DNA from 3 places in the Bacillus sp. NEB1478 genome. Region 2 is predicted to be linked to each of the others. Evidence: a T-box and tRNA genes for the amino acid it is inferred to sense, from the RefSeq annotation. Region 2 holds a T-box; the other regions hold tRNA genes.
What was found. The T-box of region 2 lies ahead of alaS (alanine--tRNA ligase). A T-box ahead of a tRNA ligase gene usually reads a tRNA of that ligase, here a tRNA-Ala.

Region 1: it encodes a tRNA-Ala, which carries the amino acid that the T-box ahead of alaS (alanine--tRNA ligase) is inferred to sense. The anticodon was not compared.
Region 3: it encodes a tRNA-Ala, which carries the amino acid that the T-box ahead of alaS (alanine--tRNA ligase) is inferred to sense. The anticodon was not compared.

Annotation. Positions count from the first base shown of each region.
Region 1 is NZ_CP134049.1:3,825,782-3,830,118, reverse strand. Features, by position in the region: rRNA gene RGB74_RS19590 (23S ribosomal RNA) at 1-1,283, shown strand, start outside; rRNA gene rrf (5S ribosomal RNA) at 1,427-1,542, shown strand; tRNA gene RGB74_RS19580 (tRNA-Val) at 1,558-1,633, shown strand; tRNA gene RGB74_RS19575 (tRNA-Thr) at 1,645-1,720, shown strand; tRNA gene RGB74_RS19570 (tRNA-Lys) at 1,729-1,804, shown strand; tRNA gene RGB74_RS19565 (tRNA-Leu) at 1,813-1,896, shown strand; tRNA gene RGB74_RS19560 (tRNA-Gly) at 1,922-1,996, shown strand; tRNA gene RGB74_RS19555 (tRNA-Leu) at 2,014-2,102, shown strand; tRNA gene RGB74_RS19550 (tRNA-Arg) at 2,110-2,186, shown strand; tRNA gene RGB74_RS19545 (tRNA-Pro) at 2,194-2,270, shown strand; tRNA gene RGB74_RS19540 (tRNA-Ala) at 2,292-2,367, shown strand; rRNA gene RGB74_RS19535 (16S ribosomal RNA) at 2,495-4,044, shown strand; tRNA gene RGB74_RS19530 (tRNA-Ile) at 4,134-4,210, shown strand; tRNA gene RGB74_RS19525 (tRNA-Ala) at 4,233-4,308, shown strand.
Region 2 is NZ_CP134049.1:1,360,545-1,364,881, forward strand. Features, by position in the region: gene RGB74_RS06500 (AI-2E family transporter) at 1-985, shown strand, start outside; T-box leader at 1,012-1,226, shown strand; gene alaS (alanine--tRNA ligase) at 1,297-3,933, shown strand; gene RGB74_RS06510 (IreB family regulatory phosphoprotein) at 4,012-4,287, shown strand; gene ruvX (Holliday junction resolvase RuvX) at 4,287-4,337, shown strand, end outside.
Region 3 is NZ_CP134049.1:3,754,098-3,758,434, reverse strand. Features, by position in the region: rRNA gene RGB74_RS19130 (23S ribosomal RNA) at 1-1,844, shown strand, start outside; rRNA gene rrf (5S ribosomal RNA) at 2,006-2,121, shown strand; tRNA gene RGB74_RS19120 (tRNA-Asn) at 2,178-2,252, shown strand; tRNA gene RGB74_RS19115 (tRNA-Thr) at 2,265-2,340, shown strand; tRNA gene RGB74_RS19110 (tRNA-Glu) at 2,357-2,431, shown strand; tRNA gene RGB74_RS19105 (tRNA-Val) at 2,444-2,519, shown strand; tRNA gene RGB74_RS19100 (tRNA-Thr) at 2,531-2,606, shown strand; tRNA gene RGB74_RS19095 (tRNA-Tyr) at 2,663-2,747, shown strand; tRNA gene RGB74_RS19090 (tRNA-Gly) at 2,793-2,866, shown strand; tRNA gene RGB74_RS19085 (tRNA-Ala) at 2,879-2,954, shown strand; gene rocF (arginase) at 3,218-4,117, shown strand; gene RGB74_RS19075 (aspartyl-phosphate phosphatase Spo0E family protein) at 4,150-4,332, opposite strand.

The DNA.
Region 1 (4,337 bases), 1.5 Mb from region 2:
GCAAACCGACACAGGTAGGCGAGGAGAGAATCCTAAGATGATCGGGAGAACTCTCGTTAAGGAACTCGGCAAAATGACCCCGTAACTTCGGGAGAAGGGGTGCTCTGATAGGGTTTATCGCCCGAGAGAGCCGCAGTGAATAGATCCAAGCGACTGTTTAGCAAAAACACAGGTCTCTGCGAAACCGCAAGGTGAAGTATAGGGGCTGACACCTGCCCGGTGCTGGAAGGTTAAGAGGAGGGGTTATCCTTTTAGGAGAAGCTCTGAATTGAAGCCCCAGTAAACGGCGGCCGTAACTATAACGGTCCTAAGGTAGCGAAATTCCTTGTCGGGTAAGTTCCGACCCGCACGAAAGGTGTAACGACTTGGATACTGTCTCAACGAGAGACCCGGTGAAATTATAGTACCTGTGAAGATGCAGGTTACCCGCGACAGGACGGAAAGACCCCATGGAGCTTTACTGCAACTTGATATTGGATTTTGGTACAGCTTGTACAGGATAGGTAGGAGCCTGAGAAGCCGGAGCGCCAGCTTCGGTGGAGGCGTCGGTGGGATACTACCCTGGCTGTATTGAAATTCTAACCTAGAACCGTGATCCGGTTCAGAGACAGTGTCAGGTGGGCAGTTTGACTGGGGCGGTCGCCTCCTAAACAGTAACGGAGGCGCCCAAAGGTTCCCTCAGAATGGTTGGAAATCATTCGCAGAGTGTAAAGGCACAAGGGAGCTTGACTGCGAGACCTACAAGTCGAGCAGGGACGAAAGTCGGGCTTAGTGATCCGGTGGTTCCGCATGGAAGGGCCATCGCTCAACGGATAAAAGCTACCCTGGGGATAACAGGCTTATCTCCCCCAAGAGTCCACATCGACGGGGAGGTTTGGCACCTCGATGTCGGCTCATCGCATCCTGGGGCTGAAGTAGGTCCCAAGGGTTGGGCTGTTCGCCCATTAAAGCGGTACGCGAGCTGGGTTCAGAACGTCGTGAGACAGTTCGGTCCCTATCCGTCGCGGGCGCAGGAAATTTGAGAGGAGCTGTCCTTAGTACGAGAGGACCGGGATGGACACACCGCTGGTGTACCAGTTGTTCCGCCAGGGGCATAGCTGGGTAGCTACGTGTGGACGGGATAAGTGCTGAAAGCATCTAAGCATGAAGCCCCCCTCAAGATGAGATTTCCCATCACGTCAAGTGAGTAAGACCCCTTAGAGATGATGAGGTTGATAGGTCTGGTGTGGAAGCGTGGCGACACGTGGAGCTGACAGATACTAATCGGTCGAGGGCTTATCCTTAAAAAAAGCATAACGTTTGGAAACGTCGTATCTAGTTTTGAGAGAACATACATATTGATCAAAAATCAATAAAAAATCTCTTGCATTAATCAAATTTATAGAGTATAATTTTATCTTGTCGAGATAAAAAACTCGCTTTCTGGTCTAGTGATGATGGCGAAGAGGTCACACCCGTTCCCATACCGAACACGGAAGTTAAGCTCTTCAGCGCCGATGGTAGTTGGGGGTCTCCCCCTGTTAGAGTAGGACATCGCTAGGCTAGATAATTTTATATGGAGGATTAGCTCAGCTGGGAGAGCACCTGCCTTACAAGCAGGGGGTCGGCGGTTCGAACCCGTCATCCTCCACCATTTACTTACTTGCCGGTTTAGCTCAATTGGTAGAGCAACTGACTTGTAATCAGTAGGTTGGGGGTTCAAGTCCTCTAGCCGGCACCATTTTGCAAGAGCCATTAGCTCAGTTGGTAGAGCATCTGACTTTTAATCAGAGGGTCGAAGGTTCGAATCCTTCATGGCTCACCATTTTTAACGCGGGTGTGGCGGAATTGGCAGACGCGCTAGACTTAGGATCTAGTGTCTTTGACGTGGGGGTTCGAGTCCCTTCACCCGCACCAATTTCCTTTTTAAAATTAAATATACGCGGAAGTAGTTCAGTGGTAGAATACAACCTTGCCAAGGTTGGGGTCGCGGGTTCGAATCCCGTCTTCCGCTCCAGATTTATTTATGTATGTGCCGGGGTGGCGGAACTGGCAGACGCACAGGACTTAAAATCCTGCGGTAGGTGACTACCGTACCGGTTCGATTCCGGTCCTCGGCACCACATACATGCGCCCTTAGCTCAGCTGGATAGAGTGTTTGACTACGAATCAAAAGGTCGGGAGTTCGAATCTCTCAGGGCGCGCCATGTTTTACGGGAAGTGGCTCAGCTTGGTAGAGCACCTGGTTTGGGACCAGGGGGTCGCAGGTTCAAATCCTGTCTTCCCGACCATTATAACTGTATAAGTTATTTGGGGCTTTAGCTCAGCTGGGAGAGCGCCTGCCTTGCACGCAGGAGGTCAGCGGTTCGATCCCGCTAAGCTCCACCATTTTCAGAAAATGTTTCTGACATTTTCTTTTTTAATGCTTAAAAGTTCTTTGAAAACTGAACAAAAGAAATAGGTAAGGAATTAAGAATTAATTCCGTCAGTTTTAAAAACGAGCAAGACAAACACTTTTATGGAGAGTTTGATCCTGGCTCAGGATGAACGCTGGCGGCGTGCCTAATACATGCAAGTCGAGCGAATGAAGAGGAGCTTGCTCCTCTGATTTAGCGGCGGACGGGTGAGTAACACGTGGGTAATCTGCCTGTAAGACGGGGATAACTCCGGGAAACCGGGGCTAATACCGGATAACAAGAGAAGAAGCATTTCTTCTTTTTGAAAGTCGGTTTCGGCTGACACTTACAGATGAGCCCGCGGCGCATTAGCTAGTTGGTGAGGTAACGGCTCACCAAGGCGACGATGCGTAGCCGACCTGAGAGGGTGATCGGCCACACTGGGACTGAGACACGGCCCAGACTCCTACGGGAGGCAGCAGTAGGGAATCTTCGGCAATGGGCGAAAGCCTGACCGAGCAACGCCGCGTGAGCGATGAAGGCCTTCGGGTCGTAAAGCTCTGTTGTTAGAGAAGAACAAGTACGAGAGTAACTGCTCGTACCTTGACGGTACCTAACCAGAAAGCCACGGCTAACTACGTGCCAGCAGCCGCGGTAATACGTAGGTGGCAAGCGTTATCCGGAATTATTGGGCGTAAAGCGCGCGCAGGCGGTCTCTTAAGTCTGATGTGAAAGCCCACGGCTCAACCGTGGAGGGTCATTGGAAACTGGGAGACTTGAGTGCAGGAGAGAAAAGTGGAATTCCACGTGTAGCGGTGAAATGCGTAGAGATGTGGAGGAACACCAGTGGCGAAGGCGGCTTTTTGGCCTGTAACTGACGCTGAGGCGCGAAAGCGTGGGGAGCAAACAGGATTAGATACCCTGGTAGTCCACGCCGTAAACGATGAGTGCTAGGTGTTGGGGGGTTCCACCCTCAGTGCTGAAGTTAACACATTAAGCACTCCGCCTGGGGAGTACGACCGCAAGGTTGAAACTCAAAGGAATTGACGGGGGCCCGCACAAGCAGTGGAGCATGTGGTTTAATTCGAAGCAACGCGAAGAACCTTACCAGGTCTTGACATCCTCTGACCACTCTAGAGATAGAGCTTTCCCCTTCGGGGGACAGAGTGACAGGTGGTGCATGGTTGTCGTCAGCTCGTGTCGTGAGATGTTGGGTTAAGTCCCGCAACGAGCGCAACCCTTGACCTTAGTTGCCAGCATTCAGTTGGGCACTCTAAGGTGACTGCCGGTGACAAACCGGAGGAAGGTGGGGATGACGTCAAATCATCATGCCCCTTATGACCTGGGCTACACACGTGCTACAATGGGTGGTACAAAGGGTTGCGAAGCCGCGAGGCCAAGCCAATCCCAAAAAGCCACTCTCAGTTCGGATTGTAGGCTGCAACTCGCCTACATGAAGCCGGAATTGCTAGTAATCGCGGATCAGCATGCCGCGGTGAATACGTTCCCGGGCCTTGTACACACCGCCCGTCACACCACGAGAGTTTGTAACACCCGAAGTCGGTGGGGTAACCCTTTTGGGAGCCAGCCGCCGAAGGTGGGACAGATGATTGGGGTGAAGTCGTAACAAGGTAGCCGTATCGGAAGGTGCGGCTGGATCACCTCCTTTCTATGGAGATTATGAGACAGCTAGTCTGTTTCGTAAGTACGCCTATTCTTCTTTTGTTCAGTTTTGAAGGAACTTCAACATTCCTTTATGGGCCTATAGCTCAGCTGGTTAGAGCGCACGCCTGATAAGCGTGAGGTCGATGGTTCGAGTCCATTTAGGCCCACCATTTTTATAAAACCCAAACATTTGGGGCTTTAGCTCAGCTGGGAGAGCGCCTGCCTTGCACGCAGGAGGTCAGCGGTTCGATCCCGCTAAGCTCCACCATTGCACATCTTACGATGATGCCTTTTTTA
Region 2 (4,337 bases):
CTCCCCTTTTTTAAAAGCATTAAAAGGAGTTCTTTTGCCATTTTTTTTAGCTGCTCTCATAACGTATTTGCTTCATCCTATTGTGGAGTATGTTCATGAAAAGGGCATGCCTAGATTTGTTGCCATATTGGTTATTTATTTTCTTTTTTTCGGGGGTTTAACATATGGAATCATTAAAGGGTTTCCGTATTTTATCGTTCAATTAAAAGAACTTTTGTCAAATTTACCAGGGCTGGCGGCTGATTATAAAGTACTGCTTTCAAAAGTAGATCAAGGGACATCTGCTTTGCCATATGGTGTTCATATAAAAATTGAACACTACATCGATAAAATGGAAAAGAATGCACAAAATATTTTAACAAGTGCAATATTTTCTTTAAAAAAGCTTTTTGATTATATACTGGTTATTATTGTCGTTCCATTTTTAGTTTTTTATTTTTTAAACGATTTTGAAAAAATTAAAAAAGCAGCCTGGTACATAACGCCTCGAAAATTTCGGCACGAAGGGAAACATCTATTAGAGGATATCGATTGTTCTTTAGGGGGATATATAAGGGGGCAATTATTTGTAGGGGCAATATTGGGAGCAGCAGCAATGATTGCTCTTTGGATCGTAGGCATGCCCTATCCTATTCTTTTAGGAATTATAATTGCAATAACAGATATTATTCCATACTTTGGACCCATTCTAGGAGCGATACCGGTTATTTTAATTGCGCTTACGATTTCCTGGAAGATGGTTTGGTTTACAATAGGAATTATGCTTGTTTTACAGTTTATAGAAGGAAATATTCTCGGTCCGTTCATCGTAGGAAGAAATCTGCACATTCATCCTGTATTTATTATTTTTTCACTTCTTCTTGGCGGTGAGCTTGCCGGTGTTCCTGGTATGATATTAGCTGTACCAGTATTCGCAGTCATAAAAGTGATTGTCATACATATACGGGAACATCGATTGAAAGATCTGATTGACAAGCCAAATTGAAAAAACGTATACTAACGCTAGAAGATTTAAAAACGTTGAAAGAGATCAGTACGTTTTAGCCCTTCCGAAAGAGAGAAACACCCACCGGCTGAAAGGTGTTTTAGGAAGAAGAAAAACCGAAAGCTACTCTGGAGTGCAGAAGGAAAATCTGCCGTGATGCCGCGTTAAGGCGTTTGAGGTGACATGTATTTTTGCATGTAACCAGGGTGGTACCGCGTGAAGCCAAACTCTCGTCCCTGTTTTATTTAGGGATGGGAGTTTTTTTGTTTACTCAAAAAAAAATAAAAACAAACTAAAGGAGATGCAATGAAATGAAAATGCTGACTTCAGCTCAGGTTAGACAAATGTTCTTAGACTTTTTTAAGGAAAAAGGACATCGTGTGGAGCCAAGTGCATCACTTGTTCCTCATGAAGATCCGACTTTATTATGGATAAACAGCGGTGTAGCTACGTTAAAGAAATATTTTGATGGACGAGTGATTCCAGAAAATCCTCGTATTACGAATGCTCAAAAGTCTATCCGAACAAATGATATTGAGAACGTTGGAATAACGGCTAGGCACCACACATTTTTTGAAATGCTGGGTAATTTTTCGATTGGTGATTATTTTAAAGTAGAAGCGATTATTTGGGCTTGGGAATTTTTAACAAGCGAAGATTGGATCGGGTTTGATCCTGAAAAGCTTTCTGTAACGATTCATCCTGAAGATGATGAAGCATTTGAAATCTGGACGAAGCAAGTTGGTCTTCCAGAAGAACGTATTATACGTCTTGAAGGAAACTTCTGGGATATCGGTGAAGGTCCAAGCGGTCCAAATACGGAGATCTTCTATGATCGTGGAGAGTCTTATGGAAATGATCCTGCAGATCCTGAACTTTATCCTGGCGGAGAGAACGACAGATATTTAGAAGTTTGGAACCTAGTTTTTTCTCAATTTAATCATAATCCAGACGGGACATATACTCCGCTTCCTAAGAAAAATATTGATACAGGAATGGGTCTTGAAAGAATGGTTTCCGTTATTCAGGATACGCGAACGAACTTTGAAACGGATCTGTTTTTGCCGATCATTAAAGAAACCGAAAAAATTGCAAACACAACATATGACACGAGCTCTGAAACCGATACTGCATTCAAGGTAATTGCAGACCACATTCGTACGGTAAGTTTTGCAATCGGTGACAGTGCTCTTCCATCAAACGAAGGCCGAGGGTATATACTTAGACGACTGATCCGAAGAGCGATCCGTTTTGCAAAAAAAATCGGTATCAACAAACCATTCATGTATGAACTCGTTCCAACAGTTGCAGATATTATGGTTGATTTTTACCCGGAAGTAAAAGAAAAAATTCCTTTTATTCAAAAAGTCGTAAAAACAGAAGAAGAAAGATTTCATGAAACGATAAACGAAGGTCTCGCTATTTTAGAAGAAGTGATTTCTCAAGAAAAATCTAAAGGAAACACAGTCATTTCTGGTCATGATGCATTCAAATTATATGACACGTTCGGTTTCCCATTTGAACTGACACAAGAGTATGCAGAAGAAAATGGAATGGAAGTCGATTTACAAGGTTTTGAGAACGAAATGAAAGCTCAGCGTGAACGTGCTCGTGCTGCAAGACAAGAAGTGGACAGCATGCAAGTTCAAGGTGGAGTTCTTTCCGACATCACGGTTAAAAGTGAGTTTACAGGATATAATCACCTAAATGGTAGAGCAAAGATTCTTGAAGTACTTCAAAATGGAGAAAGAGTAGCGATGGTTTCTTCCGGTGAAGAAGCGCAGATTATTTTAGATCAAACACCTTTTTATGCTGAGAGCGGCGGACAAATTGCGGACGAAGGAACAATCACTGGATCTGAACTGCAATTACGGGTGAAAGATGTTCAAAAAGCTCCTAATGGACAGAACTTGCATACTGTTATCGTAGAGCACGGTATTCTAGAAAATAACATGCATGTTTCCGTTCAGGTTGATGAATTAACTCGTGCAAAAGTTGTGAAAAACCACACTGCTACACACCTTCTGCATCAGGCATTAAAGGATGTTCTTGGAACACATGTAAACCAAGCGGGATCTCTTGTACAAGGCAGCCGCTTACGTTTTGACTTTACTCATTTCGGAAGCATTTCTCCTGAAGAACTTGAGAGAATCGAAGAAATCGTAAATGAAAAAGTATGGACAAACATCCCGGTTGAAAAAATGGTCAAAAATCTTCAAGAAGCAAAAGCAATGGGCGCAATGGCTCTGTTTGGCGAAAAATATGGAGAAACGGTTCGTGTAGTAAAAGTCGGTGATTACAGTCTTGAACTATGCGGAGGCTGTCACGTAAACAATACAGCGGAGATCGGACTCTTTAAGATTGTTTCTGAATCAGGTATTGGTGCAGGTACCCGCCGTATTGAAGCAGTAACGGGTGAAGCTGCTTACCGTTTAATGAATGGACAAGTTCAACTTTTAAAAGATACTGCTTCGAAATTAAAAACAAATATAAAAGATGTTCCACAACGAATTGATGCTTTAAATGATCAGATTAAAGAACTTCAAAAAGAAAAGGAATCTCTTGCTTCAAAACTAGGCAATATGGAGGCAGGAAGTCTGGTCGACGAAGTTCAGTCCATTAATGGGGTATCTGTAATTGCGAAAAAAATTAACGCCTCTGACATGAACGGTCTGCGTTCAATCGTGGATGATCTGAAGAACAAGATTCAAAGCGGTATTGTAATCTTAGGGTCAGAAAGCCAAGGGAAAGTGAATATTGTTGCAGGTGTTACAAAAGATTTAGTTTCAAAAGGGTACCATGCGGGCAATCTAGTTAAAGAAGTCGCTGTACGCTGCGGCGGAGGCGGCGGCGGCCGTCCCGATATGGCACAAGCAGGCGGAAAAGATCCAGAAAAACTGCAAGAAGGAATAGATTCTGCAATTGAATTGATCAAAACGGTTTCCTAAGCTTTCCTCTTTCATGTACAATAGAGTTAATAACATATTTGTCCCTTAAGGGAGATCTTCAGAAAGAGGTGTTCGCTAATGAGTTCAATGGATAAAACGATGAAGTTTAACTTCAACGAGGATGACGCTTATAAAACGAATGTTGAAACAGTCCTGTTTTCTGTTTACGAAGCCCTGCAGGATAAAGGATATAATCCTATTAATCAAATTGTCGGTTATTTACTTTCAGGTGACCCGGCGTATATTCCTCGCCATAACGATGCGAGAAGCATGATTCGCAAACTCGAGCGGGACGAGCTGATTGAAGAGTTAGTTAAGTCATACTTGTTAAACCAAAAAGAAGGAAACCGTTAATGTCAAGAATACTTGGATTGGACGTTGGATCAAAAACGATTGGTGTTGCT
Region 3 (4,337 bases), 1.5 Mb from region 2:
GACAACCAGGATGTTGGCTTAGAAGCAGCCACCATTTAAAGAGTGCGTAATAGCTCACTGGTCGAGTGACTCTGCGCCGAAAATGTAACGGGGCTAAACGTATCACCGAAGCTATGGCTTGTACCGTATGGTACAGGGGTAGGGGAGCGTTCGAAGTGCAGCGAAGTCAGACCGGAAGGACTGGTGGAGCGCTTTGAAGTGAGAATGCCGGTATGAGTAGCGAAAGACAAGTGAGAATCTTGTCCATCGAAAGCCTAAGGTTTCCTGAGGAAGGCTCGTCCGCTCAGGGTTAGTCGGGGCCTAAGCCGAGGCTGAAAAGCGTAGGCGATGGATAACAGGTTGATATTCCTGTACCACTTCCTTTCCGTTTGAACGATGGGGGGACGCAGTAAGGTAGGGTGAGCGCACTGATGGAATAGTGCGTCTAAGCAGTTAGGCTGTTGGATAGGCAAATCCGTCCAACGTGAAGGCTGAGCTGTGATGGCGAGGGAAATTTAGTACCGAAGTCCCTGATCCTACACTGCCAAGAAAAGCCTCTAGTGAGGAAAGATGTGCCCGTACCGCAAACCGACACAGGTAGGCGAGGAGAGAATCCTAAGATGATCGGGAGAACTCTCGTTAAGGAACTCGGCAAAATGACCCCGTAACTTCGGGAGAAGGGGTGCTCTGATAGGGTTTATCGCCCGAGAGAGCCGCAGTGAATAGATCCAAGCGACTGTTTAGCAAAAACACAGGTCTCTGCGAAACCGCAAGGTGAAGTATAGGGGCTGACACCTGCCCGGTGCTGGAAGGTTAAGAGGAGGGGTTATCCTTTTAGGAGAAGCTCTGAATTGAAGCCCCAGTAAACGGCGGCCGTAACTATAACGGTCCTAAGGTAGCGAAATTCCTTGTCGGGTAAGTTCCGACCCGCACGAAAGGTGTAACGACTTGGATACTGTCTCAACGAGAGACCCGGTGAAATTATAGTACCTGTGAAGATGCAGGTTACCCGCGACAGGACGGAAAGACCCCATGGAGCTTTACTGCAACTTGATATTGGATTTTGGTACAGCTTGTACAGGATAGGTAGGAGCCTGAGAAGCCGGAGCGCCAGCTTCGGTGGAGGCGTCGGTGGGATACTACCCTGGCTGTATTGAAATTCTAACCTAGAACCGTGATCCGGTTCAGAGACAGTGTCAGGTGGGCAGTTTGACTGGGGCGGTCGCCTCCTAAACAGTAACGGAGGCGCCCAAAGGTTCCCTCAGAATGGTTGGAAATCATTCGCAGAGTGTAAAGGCACAAGGGAGCTTGACTGCGAGACCTACAAGTCGAGCAGGGACGAAAGTCGGGCTTAGTGATCCGGTGGTTCCGCATGGAAGGGCCATCGCTCAACGGATAAAAGCTACCCTGGGGATAACAGGCTTATCTCCCCCAAGAGTCCACATCGACGGGGAGGTTTGGCACCTCGATGTCGGCTCATCGCATCCTGGGGCTGAAGTAGGTCCCAAGGGTTGGGCTGTTCGCCCATTAAAGCGGTACGCGAGCTGGGTTCAGAACGTCGTGAGACAGTTCGGTCCCTATCCGTCGCGGGCGCAGGAAATTTGAGAGGAGCTGTCCTTAGTACGAGAGGACCGGGATGGACACACCGCTGGTGTACCAGTTGTTCCGCCAGGGGCATAGCTGGGTAGCTACGTGTGGACGGGATAAGTGCTGAAAGCATCTAAGCATGAAGCCCCCCTCAAGATGAGATTTCCATCACGTCAAGTGAGTAAGACCCCTTAGAGATGATGAGGTTGATAGGTCTGGTGTGGAAGCGTGGCGACACGTGGAGCTGACAGATACTAATCGGTCGAGGGCTTATCCTTAAAAAAGCATAACGTTTGGAAACGTCGTATCTAGTTTTGAGAGAGCATGCATATTGATTTTAAAAATCGATAAAGATTCTCTTGATTTCTATAATGAAATATTATAAAATTTATCTTGTCCAACAGGATAAAGATTTTAAGATGTTACATATGTAACTTGGTCCAGTGATGATGGCGAAGAGGTCACACCCGTTCCCATACCGAACACGGAAGTTAAGCTCTTCAGCGCCGATGGTAGTTGGGGGTCTCCCCCTGTTAGAGTAGGACGTCGCTGGGCTATAGTCTTAAAATTAAAAGGATTTCCGTTTAGTGGATTGTATATTATTATGTTATTCCACAGTAGCTCAGTGGTAGAGCTATCGGCTGTTAACCGATCGGTCGCAGGTTCGAGTCCTGCCTGTGGAGCCATTTACTTTCTTTGCTTCCATAGCTCAGCAGGTAGAGTGCTTCCATGGTAAGGAAGAGGTCACCGGTTCGAGCCCGGTTGGAAGCTCCATATAAATAAAATAAATGGCCCGTTGGTCAAGCGGTTAAGACACCGCCCTTTCACGGCGGTAACACGGGTTCGAATCCCGTACGGGTCACCATATATTTTTCACGGAGGATTAGCTCAGCTGGGAGAGCACCTGCCTTACAAGCAGGGGGTCGGCGGTTCGAACCCGTCATCCTCCACCATTTATTTACTTGCCGGTTTAGCTCAATTGGTAGAGCAACTGACTTGTAATCAGTAGGTTGGGGGTTCAAGTCCTCTAGCCGGCACCATCAATTTTATTTTAACAAAAAATTAAATTGATAATGTTAGTCTTTTTTTTATATGTGGAGGGGTAGCGAAGTGGCTAAACGCGGCGGACTGTAAATCCGCTCCCTCCGGGTTCGGCGGTTCGAATCCGTCCCCCTCCACCATTTTTGTATAACTTCTAGAAACATAGGTAATAATTTTTTAATACTGCGGGTGTAGTTTAATGGTAAAACAAGAGCCTTCCAAGCTCTGGTCGTGAGTTCGATTCTCATCACCCGCTCCATTATCTTTTGTTGGGGCTTTAGCTCAGCTGGGAGAGCGCCTGCCTTGCACGCAGGAGGTCAGCGGTTCGATCCCGCTAAGCTCCACCATATACATAACTAATGACAATTCAGGCTGATGCCTGAATTTTTTTTATTGAATCGCAAGAAAGAAAACAAGAGAACACAACTGTTTGAAGATGGACGATTCCATCTTCATTTTTTAATTTAACTAATAAATATGTATTTCACTTCCGAAAGTCCTTATATTTTAGTATATCTATGCAAATTTTTGTCCAGTTGAACCATGAAAACCCTTACATATACAATAGACATAGGTATTTGTTTCTTTGTAATAAGGGAGGAAGAAAGAAATGAAGAAAGATATAACAATGATCGGTGTTCCAGTGGATTTAGGACAAATGCGCCGCGGTGTGGATATGGGACCAAGTGCCATCAGATATGCGGGGATTGTAGAGCGATTAGAAAACCTTCATTATAGAGTTGAAGATATGGGGAATATTGAAATCGCACTTCCTGAAAAACAGGATACAGCGAACGATGGAAAATTAAAAAACTTAAACGGTGTAATTGAGGCGAGTGAAAAACTTTCAGAAGCCGTTTCAGGAGTAATAAAATCAAATAAATTTCCACTCGTTTTAGGTGGAGATCATAGTATAGCTATCGGTACTTTAGCTGGGGTATCTAAGCATTATAAAAACCTTGGGGTAATCTGGTATGATGCCCATGGTGATTTGAATACGGCAGATACTTCTCCAAGCGGAAATATTCATGGTATGCCATTGGCGGCGAGTATAGGAATTGGCCATGAAAAGCTAACGAATATTAGCGGCTATGCTCCTAAAATTAAGCCTGAAAATATTGTAATTATCGGTGCGCGTTCTCTTGATGAAGGAGAAAGAGAACTCATTAAGGAAAAAGGCATTAGAGTATATACGATGCATGAAATTGATCGTCTTGGTATGACCAAAGTTATGGAAGAGGCGATTGAATACCTATCACATACAGATGGTGTTCATTTGAGCTTAGATCTTGATGGATTGGATCCTCATGATGCTCCAGGCGTAGGGACTCCTGTTCTTGGAGGAATTAGTTACAGAGAGAGTCATTTGGCTATGGAGATGCTTGCTGAAGCAGAAATTATTACTTCTGCTGAATTTGTAGAAGTAAATCCAATTCTCGATGAGAAAAACAAAACGGCTACAGTTGCTGTAGCTTTAATGGGATCTTTATTTGGTGAAAAACTTTTATAAATCTATAGTAAATGAAACAGTTGCTTCTGTATTTACGGGAGCAACTTTTCTTTATCATTTATAGTATCGTTGATTCTTTGGTACTGATTGAGTAGTTGATCGATTTCTTGAGAGAGTTCAACAACTTCCTCCGCAATTAAAGGAAGATGTTTTGATAACTCATTCATCTGCTGCCGGGAGTGTTCAATTTGTTCAATTAATACATCTCTATACATAGAAT